2 regions of the Rhodococcus sp. PAMC28707 genome follow, and region 1 is predicted to be linked to the other one. Evidence: predicted binding sites of a transcription regulator. Region 1 holds the regulator's gene; the other holds the start of a gene.

Region 1 (6,232 bases):
AACCGCGCACTGCTCGACGACGTCGGCGAGCTCGAGAATCGGGCCCGCCGTCGCGACATCGTGGTCGACGACGATGCACTCTTCGAGTTCTACGACGAGAGAATCGGGGCGGAAGCCGTTTCCGCTCGCCACTTCGACACGTGGTGGAAGAAGACGCGACGCACGACGCCGGATCTACTCGACTTCACGGCATCGACCGTCGTCAATCCGGATGCTGCATCCGTACTCGGTGGGGAGTATCCCGATGCGTGGCGCCAGGGCGAGATCCAGTTTCCGCTGACCTATCAGTTCGAGCCCGGTTCCGCCGCCGACGGAGTCAGCGCCCGCATCCCGATCGCCCTGCTCGCGCAGGTTCAACCGGTCGGATTCGACTGGCTGGTCCCGGGCATGCGAGCAGAACTTGTCAGCACACTGATCAAACTGCTGCCCAAGACTTTACGACGCAATGTGGTGCCCGCTCCCGACTTTGCCGCCGCCGCACTGACGGCGATGAAGCCGAGATCGGAACCCGTTCTCACCGCGCTGGCTCGTGAACTCTCGCGGTTGGGTTCATGCCGGATCGATCCGGCAGACTTTCAGACTTCGGAGCTCCCCGACCATCTCCGGATGACGTTCGTCGCAGTGGATATCAACGGAGAGGTACTCGGATCGAACAAGGACCTGACTGCCCTCCGACGGACCCTCTCACCGCGAGTGAACCGCGAAGTTGCCAGTGCCGTCGGCCAAGCCGAGCGGGCGGCAACGCTGGCATGGACGTCCTCGACTCTGGGAACTCTCGAGGAGACCGTCTCACGTTCTGTAGGCGGCCAACGTGTCACCGGATATCCCGCACTCGTACCGGAAAGCGGTGGCGTCGCGGTCCGCGTACTGAGTACACCGGCCCAGCAACGTGCCGCAATGCGCAACGGAACCAGGGCACTGTTGAGCGAGCGTGCACCGCGCGGCACAAAGGCACTCATCGCTGGAATTCCGACAAAGGAAAGAATCGCACTCGGACAGAATCCGTACGGCAGCATCGAAGCTTTGCTCGAGGACTGCCGCACGACAGCAATCGACGAGTCGATGAGTGCGCACGGCGGTCCCGTCCGCTCGCCGGAAGAATTCGAAGCGTTGGTCAAGGCGGTGAACGCCGAGGTAACCGAACGCACGTCTCGGGTCCTTGCACTGATTCGACCGATTCTGACTGCGGCCGTGGAGCTTCGAGCGGCACTCGAACGAGCAGACGGCGACGCCGCCGATGACGTCCGCGAACAACTAGCCGCTCTGGTGTTCGATGGCTTCGTCTTCGAATTCGGCTCTGCCAGGCTCGCTGAAATTCCCCGATACCTCACGGCCGCTACTCGGCGACTCGGCTCACTACCCAGCAGTGCGAACAGGGACGAAACCGGAATGAACGCACTCGATCGAGTCTACGAGGCATACGACCGACTGCTGAAGTCGCTTCCTGAAGCCAGACAGCAGAGCAAACCAGTGCAGGAGATCTTCTGGATGATCGAGGAGTTACGAATTCAACTTTTCGCGCAAGGAATTCGGACCGCGTACCCGATATCGGAAAAGAGGATCACAAAAGCAATCCAGGCCATCAGCCAACAGTGAGGCCTCGAGTCGACCGATTCTCGCCCGTCGAGCGCACGCGCTCTTCAGTCGACAGCGACAGCGGGCTGTCGATGGTCGCGAAGGCCCTGAATTTCTTTCTCGAAGTCCTCGGCCGAACTGAAGGACTTGTACACCGACGCGAACCGTAGATACGCAACCTCGTCGAGATCGCGAAGCGGACCGAGAATAGCCAGTCCGACCTCGTTGCTGGGGATCTCGGCTGATCCGGATGCCCGAACTGCATCCTCGACCTGCTGAGCCAACAGATTCAGAGCGTCGTTGTCGACATCACGGCCTTGGCAGGCACGACGGACGCCTCGCACTACTTTCTCCCGACTGAAGGGCTCGGTGACTCCGCTGCGCTTCACGACAGCCAGAACAGCGGTCTCCACTGTGGTGAAGCGGCGTCCACACTCCGGGCACGAGCGACGACGACGGATCGCCTGACCTTCGTCCGCCTCACGGGAGTCGACCACTCGGGAGTCGGGGTGCTTGCAGAACGGGCAATGCATGTAAGAGCCTCCGTCGTAGCCGTCACACCATCTCGTAGGTAGCGCAAGAGGTGCAGGTACCGAGGATACTCGGAGTGCTATCGAGCCCAGTGTCGCGTACCTGGCTCGATCAACGAGCAGTACTTCAGGCATGGTTGTATCACTGGCCCGAGTCGGTGGCCGCGATGAGATCCTGACCCGCAGTACCGACGAATCCACCTTGCTCGACGACCGTGACAGCACCGGCTGAGCCGCCGTCGAGATATCCGGCGCGTAGATTCGCAAGCCCTACCAAGCCCAGAAGAACAATGGCTGTGATCAACACACCCGCGATCGTGGCGGTCCACGACATTGTCTGACGTGGCGCCTCGTCGTCGAAGCTTCGATCGGCGGAGCTGTGATCGATGACCCGGTTGCAACCGTCCTGTTGCGCGACAGCGTGAAGGTAGCGTCGACGGTCGAGTGACGCGCAAGACGTGCGTGGGCGAGAAGTACGGACGGGCTGGCCCGAGCGCGTTGTGCGATCGAGGGTGTCGCGACCGTCTATACCCCGACCGTCTATACCCCGACCTGCTGCTGCGAGCCTGGTGAGAGCACTGGTCCGCTCTGTAGTGATGCTCATCGGAACCTCCACTGCGGTGTACAGATCGACCGTGGCGATGCTCGCGACCGACGCGACTTTCACCTTTATTCGATCAGGCGTTCGACGAACGCTTGTTCGAAGTTCTATCACGCGGGTCGGACAATGTCAGCAGAAGTTACGACACGGATCGAACAGATGTTTGATCGAACAGGGTTTTCGGGCTAGATTCGTGTCAGAAACCACACGTCACATCCACACCACGCGTTCGGGCCACTCGAGCACACGAGATGCCCGGCAGGGGAAGGCGATGCAGGAGGATGCACGAATGAAAGAAGAGACCTCGTCAGGGTCACCGAAGTCCACGGGCAAGACGAGCGGCAAGGCGAGCGGGAAGACGAAGGCTACGGCAGTGCGCGCAAAGACGCTCGGAAGTGCCACCGGTGGAAAGGTCCCCGCGCCGGCTGCCAAGACCGCCACAACCGCCAAGGCGCCCTCGGTGCCGACGGCGAAGGCATTCGAAGGTGAGGGCACCGACGTCAATGCGGGCCTGACCGAACGTCAACGCAAAGTTCTCGAGGTCATCAGAGCTTCGGTGACCGAGCGTGGCTACCCGCCGAGCATCCGGGAGATCGGGGATGCAGTCGGGCTGACCTCTACGTCGTCGGTCGCTCATCAGCTTCGGACGTTGGAACGCAAAGGTTTCCTCAGACGTGATCCGAACCGCCCACGCGCAGTGGATGTTCGCGGGCTCGACGAGGTACAGGCAGACCACGCGGCAGCCGTTGCCGACGGTTCGGCGCCTGCGGAGGATCAACTGCCGACTCCGACGTTCGTTCCAGTACTGGGAAGAATCGCAGCCGGCGGACCAATTCTTGCCGAGCAGGCGGTCGAGGACGTTTTCCCTCTCCCCCGCGAACTGGTCGGCCAGGGTTCACTGTTCATGCTGAGAGTGGTCGGCGAGTCGATGATCGAAGCAGCGATCTGCGATGGCGACTGGGTCGTGGTTCGACAGCAGAGTGTCGCCGACAACGGTGACATCGTTGCAGCAATGATCGATGGCGAAGCCACGGTGAAGACGTTCAAGCGCACCAAAGGTGAGGTATGGCTACTGCCGCACAACCCATTGTTCGAACCGATCCCGGGCAATGACGCAGCCATCCTCGGCAAGGTCGTCACGGTCATGCGCAAGCTCTGATCAGCGAGTTCGTACAGACGAAGGGCCGCAACCTCGTGTTTCGAGGTTGCGGTCCTTAACTGTATCGATCGAAAGGTGAGAACTAGAGATTCAGTCCCCGCCCGATGATTTCCTTCATGATCTCGGTCGTTCCGCCGTAGATCGTCTGCACCCGAGAGTCCATGTATGCCTTGGCAATCGGGTATTCCTTCATGTATCCGTATCCGCCATGCAGTTGCAGGCAGCGGTCGATGAGACGCACCTGGTTCTCGGTGGTCCACCACTTGGCCATAGCGGCTTCCTGCACCGTCAGCTTGCCGTCGTTGAGCAGTTCGATGAATTTGTCGACCATGATCCGTGAGGCGGTCGTCTCGGTTGCCAACTCCGCCAGCACGAATCGTGTGTTCTGGAATTTGCCGATGGACTTACCGAATGCCTTGCGATCACGGCAGTACTGAATTGTCATGTCGAGCGCCGACTCCATGGCGGCTGCTGCGACGACCGCAATGGACAGTCGTTCCTGAGGCAGGTTCTGCATCAGGTAGATGAAGCCCATCCCTTCCTCACCGAGAAGGTTCGCGGCGGGCACGCGAACGTCGGTGAAGCTGAGTTCAGCCGTGTCCTGCGCCTTCATCCCGATCTTGTCGAGATTGCGTCCGCGTTCGAAACCAGGCATGTCGCGCTCGACGACGAGCAAGCTGAATCCCTGCGCACCCTTGTCGGGGTCGGTGCAGGCTACGACGATGACGAGGTCGGCATTGATTCCGTTGGTGATGAAGGTTTTGGACCCGTTGAGGACCCAGTCGTCTCCATCGCGAACGGCCTTGGTCTTGATTCCCTGCAGATCGCTACCGGTACCGGGCTCGGTCATCGCGATCGCGGTGATCAACTCACCGGAACTGAATCCGGGTAGCCAACGCTGCTTTTGTTCTTCGTTCGTCAGATTGATGAGGTATGGCGCGACGACGTCGTTGTGCAGCGTGAATCCGATTCCGCTGTAGCCGCCGCGGGTGGTTTCCTCGGTGACGACGGCGTTGTAGCGGAAGTCTTTGACACCGCCACCGCCGTACTCCTCCGGCACGTCGGTGCCGAGGAATCCTTGCTTTCCGGCTTCTACCCACACCCAACGATCGACGAGGTTCTGCTCTTCCCACTTAGCGTGGTTCGGCGCAACGTGTTGGTCGAGGAACTTGCGGTACGACTCGCGAAACATGTCGTGCTCGGAATCGAATATCGTGCGTTCCACTTCGGTCTCCTTCGAATTGCCAACCGGCGGCACCATTGGTCACCTCCGGTGAACTGACGTCATTCGAGCCTACGGCCGAATAGGTCAACCGGTCGATGACCGAGCCGCGCGGAATCGGTGACCGAAGAAAGTGCTGTTATCGGCGCTGTGTGCGAGAAAGGGCGCGCAGAACGGGATAGCCGACCAAGATTCCGACCGATCCCCAGGCGATACCGCCGAGCTCCACCGACCCGACCGTCAGTGTCAGATCGCCGATGCCGGCAACGATGGCAGCAGCGACGACAACGAGGTTGACGGGATCGGTGAAATCGACCTTGCTGTCCGACCAGATGCGCACACCCAGCAGGCCGATCAACCCGTAAAGAACCAATGTCGCGCCACCGATGACTCCGTCCGGGACCGTGAACACCAACGCGCCGAACTTCGGCGAGAACGCGAGCACTACGGCCGTCACCGCGGCCACCCAGTAGGCCGCGGTCGAATACACCCGGGTCGCCGCCATCACGCCGATGTTCTCGGCGTAGGTCGTCGTGCCCGAGCCACCCGCAGCACCTGCCAGCGTCGTCGCCAATCCATCTGCGATGAGTGCGTCTCCGGCGAGGTCGTCGAGTTGCTTACCTGTCATTGCCGATACTGCTTTGACGTGCCCGACGTTCTCGGCCACGAGAACGATGACGACGGGTAGTGCGATGAGTACGACGGACAATTCGAACGTCGGTCCGCGGAATTCGGGAATACCGATCCATTCTGCAGCCCTCATCGCGTCGAGTTTGACGTCCGAGATCTGCCCTGACACCGCAGCGAAAACCCATCCGACGATGACACCGACAAGGATGCCGAGGCGTCCGAGCAGTCCCGGACCGGCGACGGTCACCAGCAGGATCGCCGCGAGAGTCACCGCGGCCACGAGTGGCTGCGCCTCGAACGACGACGTCGCTGCGGGAGCGAGGTTGAGTCCGATGAGAACCACGACCGCACCTGTGACGACCGGAGGCATCACCGCTTCGATGAGTCGTCCGCCCGCGAACTTGACGACCAATCCGACGAGGGTCAGCACGACGCCTACGGACATGACGGCGCCGAGTTGCGCGGCGGGGCCACTTGCCTGCGCCGCACTGAGTGGTGCAATGAAAGCGAACGAG
Region 2 (5,579 bases), 720 kb from region 1:
GACAAACCATCCCAGATAGTTGCTCACCGGAATCGAGGGGATTCCGGGTAGTCCGGCGATCGGAGACGTCCAGGTCCACTGCCCATCGGTCACCATCTGAGTGTCGAGGTAGAGATCCCATCCGACCATCCCGACCGCAGTGATCACGACTCGGTGAATTCTTCGACGCTCCGGAGAGGTCGACGATCGTTGCAACACATAGGAGACCGCGCACCAGATCGGATAGAACCCGGCCGTCCACGCAAGTGGGACCACCGCGGGCACGCCCACGATGTCGGGGCCGAGTCGACCAGTTGCATATCCATAGCTTCCAAAAGGGAACCCCGTTGCGGTTCCTACTATTTCGGCGATCAGGCCGAGCCCGGCAGTAGTCGCGAACAGCATCAGAGCCCAACCGAAACCGCGGGACACAGCGGCGTGTACGAGCGCACACGACGCGAGGAGGACGACGACGGCGACGGTGACGACATCGCGTCGCGACCCGGTCACGAGGGGGTACGAAATCTGGGCCAGTATTGCGGCACCCGCGAGTGCCACGACGAACCTGTTCATCGTCTTCGGTTCCCGATCCAGCGGCGGAGTCTGCCGGCTCGTGCGTCGGCCAGGGCGATTCGGGCCGCACTCCGCCCGCTCGCCGCGGACACTCCGCCACCCGGGTGGGTCGAGGCACCCGTCAAATACATTCCTGGAGCTCCAGGCACTCGGTATCCGGCGAGCTGGGGGACCGGTCGCCACATCATCATCTGATCGAGTGACATCTCGACGTGCATGATGTTTCCCCCGATCAAACCGAGCTCGCTTTCGATATCGACAGGTGACTGGACATGTCGGTCGAGCACGGACGCACTGAAGCCCGGTGCGTAGGACTCGAGCTCGGCGACAATTCGGTCCGCCTCGAGCTCGGCGAGATCGTCGGCACGTACCTGCTCCGATCGACGCCACTGCCGTCCTCCGGACAGGGTGTGGGGCTGCCACTGTGACCACAGCGAAATCTGATGTTGACCTGCGGGTGCAACGGTGGGATCGATCGCGGTGAACGACATGCCCAGTACCGCAGGCCTCGGTGGGAGTTCACCTGCAGACGCGGACCCATGGGCCAGACGCAGATGTGCACGGTCGCGAACCAGCATCTGTAGACCCGTTGTCGCGTCGGAATCGGCCGCTGCGCTCGAATACTGCGGCAGCGAGTCGGTGGCGAGACGGACTGCCATCCCGATACCGGGGCCGACCCGAATGTGTCGGCGCCAGGCTTCGATGGCCCGAGGATCGTGGCCGCCTGCCGCGAGAAGATCGAGAGTGGTCAGAATGTGACAGCCAGCGATGACCATTCGGCTTCGGATCGATCGTCCAGAAGACGTCGTGGTGGTCCACTGCCCATCTCTCGGCGACACTGCCTCGACTGCATCGCCCACGGAAACCGACCCGCCCGTCGCCGACAGCCGAGCAACGAGGGCCTCGGTCAGTGCGCCACTTCCACCGATCGCACGCCCGGGCGGAAGCGTATGCATAAGGGCCGCGAAGCCGACCATGGGGGCAGTGCCTGGCTCGGACATGGGTGGCCCGGATTGCGCGCCGAACCACGCCAGTGCAGCTTTCAGGCGTTCACTGGTGAACAACGAATCGAGCAGGGCATCACCGGTAGTGAGGAATTCGCGAGACAATGCGCTTCCGCCGTCGGGGGCGTCGAGACCCCAGAAGGAGCGAAGCAGGCCTGGGCCGGTGGGTGGGGAGGAGAACGCCCGCATGGTCCTAGCGCTTCGTGGTCCCCACATTGCAACGAACTGTCTATAGGCGATCGCATCGGCGGTCCCGCAGGACCGCGCGATCGACTCGCATGTTCGGTCGAGGTCGCGATGGAAGACCAATGCTTCCTCGGTGGAGTTCGGGGCTCCTGGCGCGAAGGCCCACGGATCACACTCGGCGTAGCGCAGGCCGTAACTGGCGAGATCGAGTTCTTCGATTACTCCGGTGTGACGCACCATGATGTGCGCAGACGACCCGCGGTCCACGCGGTGTCCGGGGAATCTCTCCACGGACGACACCGCGCCGCCGGCGATCGTGTCTCGTTCGAGCACCTCGACGGACAGCCCAGCTGCAGCGAGATAGCAAGCCGAGGTCAAAGCATTATGGCCGGAGCCTACTACCACAGCGTCGATCACCGGTCCAGGCTATAGGTCGTCCTTCATTCGAACGGAAGTGCGTGACCCAGCACGGCGAACGGCCGTCGATCGCCAGAAAACGTGAAGTCGCGCAGCACATCCTCGAATCCGAGTCGCCGGTACAAACGCCAGGCGCGGTTTTCCTCTTGCTCGACCTCCGGGGTGGACAGAAGCACGCTCTTTTCGGGTCGATCCTGTAGAAGTCTGCGAGTGAGTGCGCGGCCGAGTCCATGGCCCTGGGCGCTCGGTGTGACGTGCAGTTCCGTCAACTCGAAGTAGTCGTCGAGTACTCCGTCGATGTACTCGCCCGTGTGCCCGGATCTGTGCAGCCCGTCGCGCACCTGCTGATGCCACCAATGATTTCGAGCACCGTGATAGCCGTATGCCACGGCGACCAGGGGTGCATCGGAGGTGGGGAGCACTGCTCCGACTCCCCGCCAGCCTGGCCGCGACAGATGCTCGATCCACATGGGAGCGCGGTGGTACTCGGTGCCCTGGGGGTAGCCCATGGCCGCTACGTAAATGGCCAGAGCTTCGGGGAGGCGGCGACGAATTTCCTGAGGGGAAAGGTCGACGAGATAGGGGGTCGTTTCCGCATCGGTAGCGACTGTTCTCAACCTTTCCTTGACTACTTGTCGGTGGGCGCAGTTATATTGAATATGTCGAACGAATGTTCGATGTCGGCGATCCGGCGAAGAGCTCGAGGGAAGCGAGACTCGCCGGGTTCCGACCTTAGAGCTTCATCGTTGTCCGGGCGTGTCGGTGGTACCTAATCCGTACCACCGAATCCGAATTACCAGATCGAACGGCCGCGTGAGGCGAATCGAACGGGAGGTGTTCGAGTATGGCTGCCAAAGTTCTCCGTGCTGACGTACGTCCGGGGGTATCGCCTCGCGCCAGAGCGTTGCTCGGTCGAGCGGATGCGATGCTGTCCGGGTCGGTGGGCGCCGCGGATGCCACCGAGATGTTTCTCGACTGCTATATAGCGGCTCTGCGCGGCGCGGCAGCGGTCCTGGAGGCGACCCCGATCGCCGCATCGCGAGTGCGCTCGCGAAGTGCCTGGGTGCTGATGGCAAAGGCGGCGCCCGCCCTAGATTCCTGGGCTGAGTACTTTTCCGGCTTCTCGACGACCAGAGCGGCCGTCCAGGCGGGCTTGCGCCGATCGATCGACGAAAACGACGCCGACGAGTTCTACCGCGAAGTGGGGCGATTCCTTCAGGTCGTGGAGGAGTACATCGGAGTCGATTCACGACTCGACAGACAGGAAGTCCGTCCGCACTCGATGTCTGCTTGAGCGCGGCGTTCTTCGCCGGTCCGCGTCTGGCGCCTGCCGCGGGTACTGCAGATCAACGACTTCCGAGTGCCGATTGTGGCGTTGCGCTGGGGAACTTCGAACATTCTCAGGAACACATATCGCGAGTAGGTGGTAAGCAGGCGATTCTGCTCGTATTATCGACAGTAGGTAGCCGCCAAGGTCAGCTTCCCGTCGTTTCGGACCCGAAATGACTTTCAATTTCTGTTCAGGGGGAGGTACCGTGCCACTCTCCGAGCACGAGCAGCGCATGCTCGATCAAATCGAGAGCGCTCTCTACGCCGAGGATCCCAAATTCGCCTCGCACGTACGAAGCGGACGCATGCGTACGGCATCGAGCAAACGCCGTTTTCAAGCGGCCGCATTGTTCGCGTTGGGGCTTGTTCTTCTGATCGCCGGGGTGGCTCTGCCATTCAAGCCCGGCGGTTTTCCTGTGATAAGCCTCGTCGGCTTCGTCCTGATGTTCGGGGCAGGCGTGCTGTTTCTTCTCGGCGGATCACGCAAAGCTGCAACGCCGTCCGACGGCGACGCATCGAGTGTGAGCGGATCCAATTCCGGGTCCGGTCCGAGGAGCTCGGGGCAGAAGTCCAAGTCTGCCCGTAAAGGCGGAGGCTTCGCGTCGCGCATGGAAGATCGGTTCCGGCGGCGGTTCGAGCAGGAGTGAACACTGTGCGCGCGATTGCAGTCTGATGGACTCGATCGTGGCCCGCAGCGGTTGACGTCAAAGAACGCGCGGCACTAGAACGCGCGATGCTGAAGAACGCGAAAGCGGTGTTCCATCGAGAGATGGGGCGCCGCTTTTTTGCTGTCCACATCGCGTTCGCCCCGCTGGCCGGGGCTGTACCTGTCAATCCCCACTTGGACCCACTGCCGCCCGTTCGGCGATTCGCAGCCCTCGGGACGTGGACCCGAACTGCAGTTTCGTCGTCTCAGCTCGCGCAGTAGATTCCTCGATCCGAGCCAGGCGCGCCGATGGCATAAATCCTCCCCACAGCCTTCCACCGCTTTGAGCTGCGCTTTTGTGTGGATGATGACAAACGAATCCTCGTCAGGGATTGATAGTGGGGGGAAGTGGGGTAAAGTGGTGGACAGCGAAGGGTTCAGGTAGGAGGTGTCGAGTGTTCCTCGGTACCTACACGCCAAAGCTCGACGACAAGGGTCGGTTGACATTGCCGGCGAAGTTCCGCGAAGCGCTTTCTGGAGGTGTGATGGTGAGCAAAGGGCAGGATCACAGCCTCGCCGTCTACACCCCGGAGGAGTTCTCCGAGCGGGTTCGCAAGCTCACCGAAGCCTCGCGCTCGAATCCCGTCGCACGTGCGTACATAAGGCAGTTGGGTGCCGGCACCGACGAGCAGCAGCTCGACGGGCAGGGGCGGATCATGATCAGCGCCGACCATCGGCGCTACGCGAATCTTGGGCGCGAAGTCGTCGTCAACGGTTCCATCGAGTTCATCGAGATCTGGAACAAAGAGTCCTGGACCCGTTACTCGGCGGAAAGCGAGCAGAGCTTCTCCGACGCCTTCGACGAATCCCTCGGAGGGATTATGTAGCGCCACTAATTCACCGCCGAGTGCCGCGAGGCCTCTGCCCGATCAGAACCCTGACGTTCTTCCCCAACGCCAGGTTTCACAGATCAGGACCCTGACGTTCTTCCCCAACGCCAGGATCCCTATCGGACAGGGACCTCGAAGCATTCGACACAGTTCATCTCTTCGATCCGCTCGCCGAGCACAAGGTGCGCCAAGCAAGACCGGGAGGAATCATTGTGGAAGGCGAGTCTCAGCCGCCCGCCCCGGACAGCCCTCCTGGCGGCCCTGAAAATACCGCAGGACCGTCGCAGGGATCCAATGCATCGAATATCCCTCGTGCCAAGCATATTCCGGTCCGGTTGGGCCGAGCCGACGAACTGCTGGGTCCAGCGTTGACCGCAGTAGGCCCCGGTGGAGAAGGCAGCGTCATGATCGATGCCACCCTCGGGCTCGGGGGCCACTCCGAACACTTTTTGCGAACCTATCCCGGTGTACGTCTTATCGGCCTCGACCGGGATCCTGCCGCTCTCGAACTCGCGAGTCGGCGCCTGTCCGAATTCTCCGACAGGACAACGTTCG

What was found. Region 1 encodes LexA, which represses DNA repair genes until DNA is damaged. Its sites were predicted from a motif close to CGAACANNTGTTCG; they were not measured.
Region 2: a site for LexA is predicted at 2,823-2,836, ahead of E5720_RS19675 (SAV_6107 family HEPN domain-containing protein). Genes of this name have one in related genera too.

Annotation. Positions count from the first base shown of each region.
Region 1 covers NZ_CP039253.1:312,484-318,715, forward strand. The annotation lists gene hrpA (ATP-dependent RNA helicase HrpA) at 1-1,596, shown strand, start outside; gene nrdR (transcriptional regulator NrdR) at 1,641-2,108, opposite strand; gene E5720_RS01405 (hypothetical protein) at 2,248-2,709, opposite strand; gene lexA (transcriptional repressor LexA) at 3,167-3,865, shown strand; gene E5720_RS01415 (acyl-CoA dehydrogenase family protein) at 3,948-5,090, opposite strand; gene E5720_RS01420 (solute carrier family 23 protein) at 5,227-6,232, opposite strand, start outside.
Region 2 covers NZ_CP039253.1:4,315,456-4,321,034, forward strand. The annotation lists gene E5720_RS19660 (carotenoid biosynthesis protein) at 1-552, opposite strand, end outside; gene E5720_RS19665 (NAD(P)/FAD-dependent oxidoreductase) at 549-2,159, opposite strand; gene E5720_RS19670 (GNAT family N-acetyltransferase) at 2,183-2,776, opposite strand; gene E5720_RS19675 (SAV_6107 family HEPN domain-containing protein) at 3,004-3,453, shown strand; gene E5720_RS19680 (DUF3040 domain-containing protein) at 3,695-4,135, shown strand; gene mraZ (division/cell wall cluster transcriptional repressor MraZ) at 4,590-5,021, shown strand; gene rsmH (16S rRNA (cytosine(1402)-N(4))-methyltransferase RsmH) at 5,330-5,579, shown strand, end outside.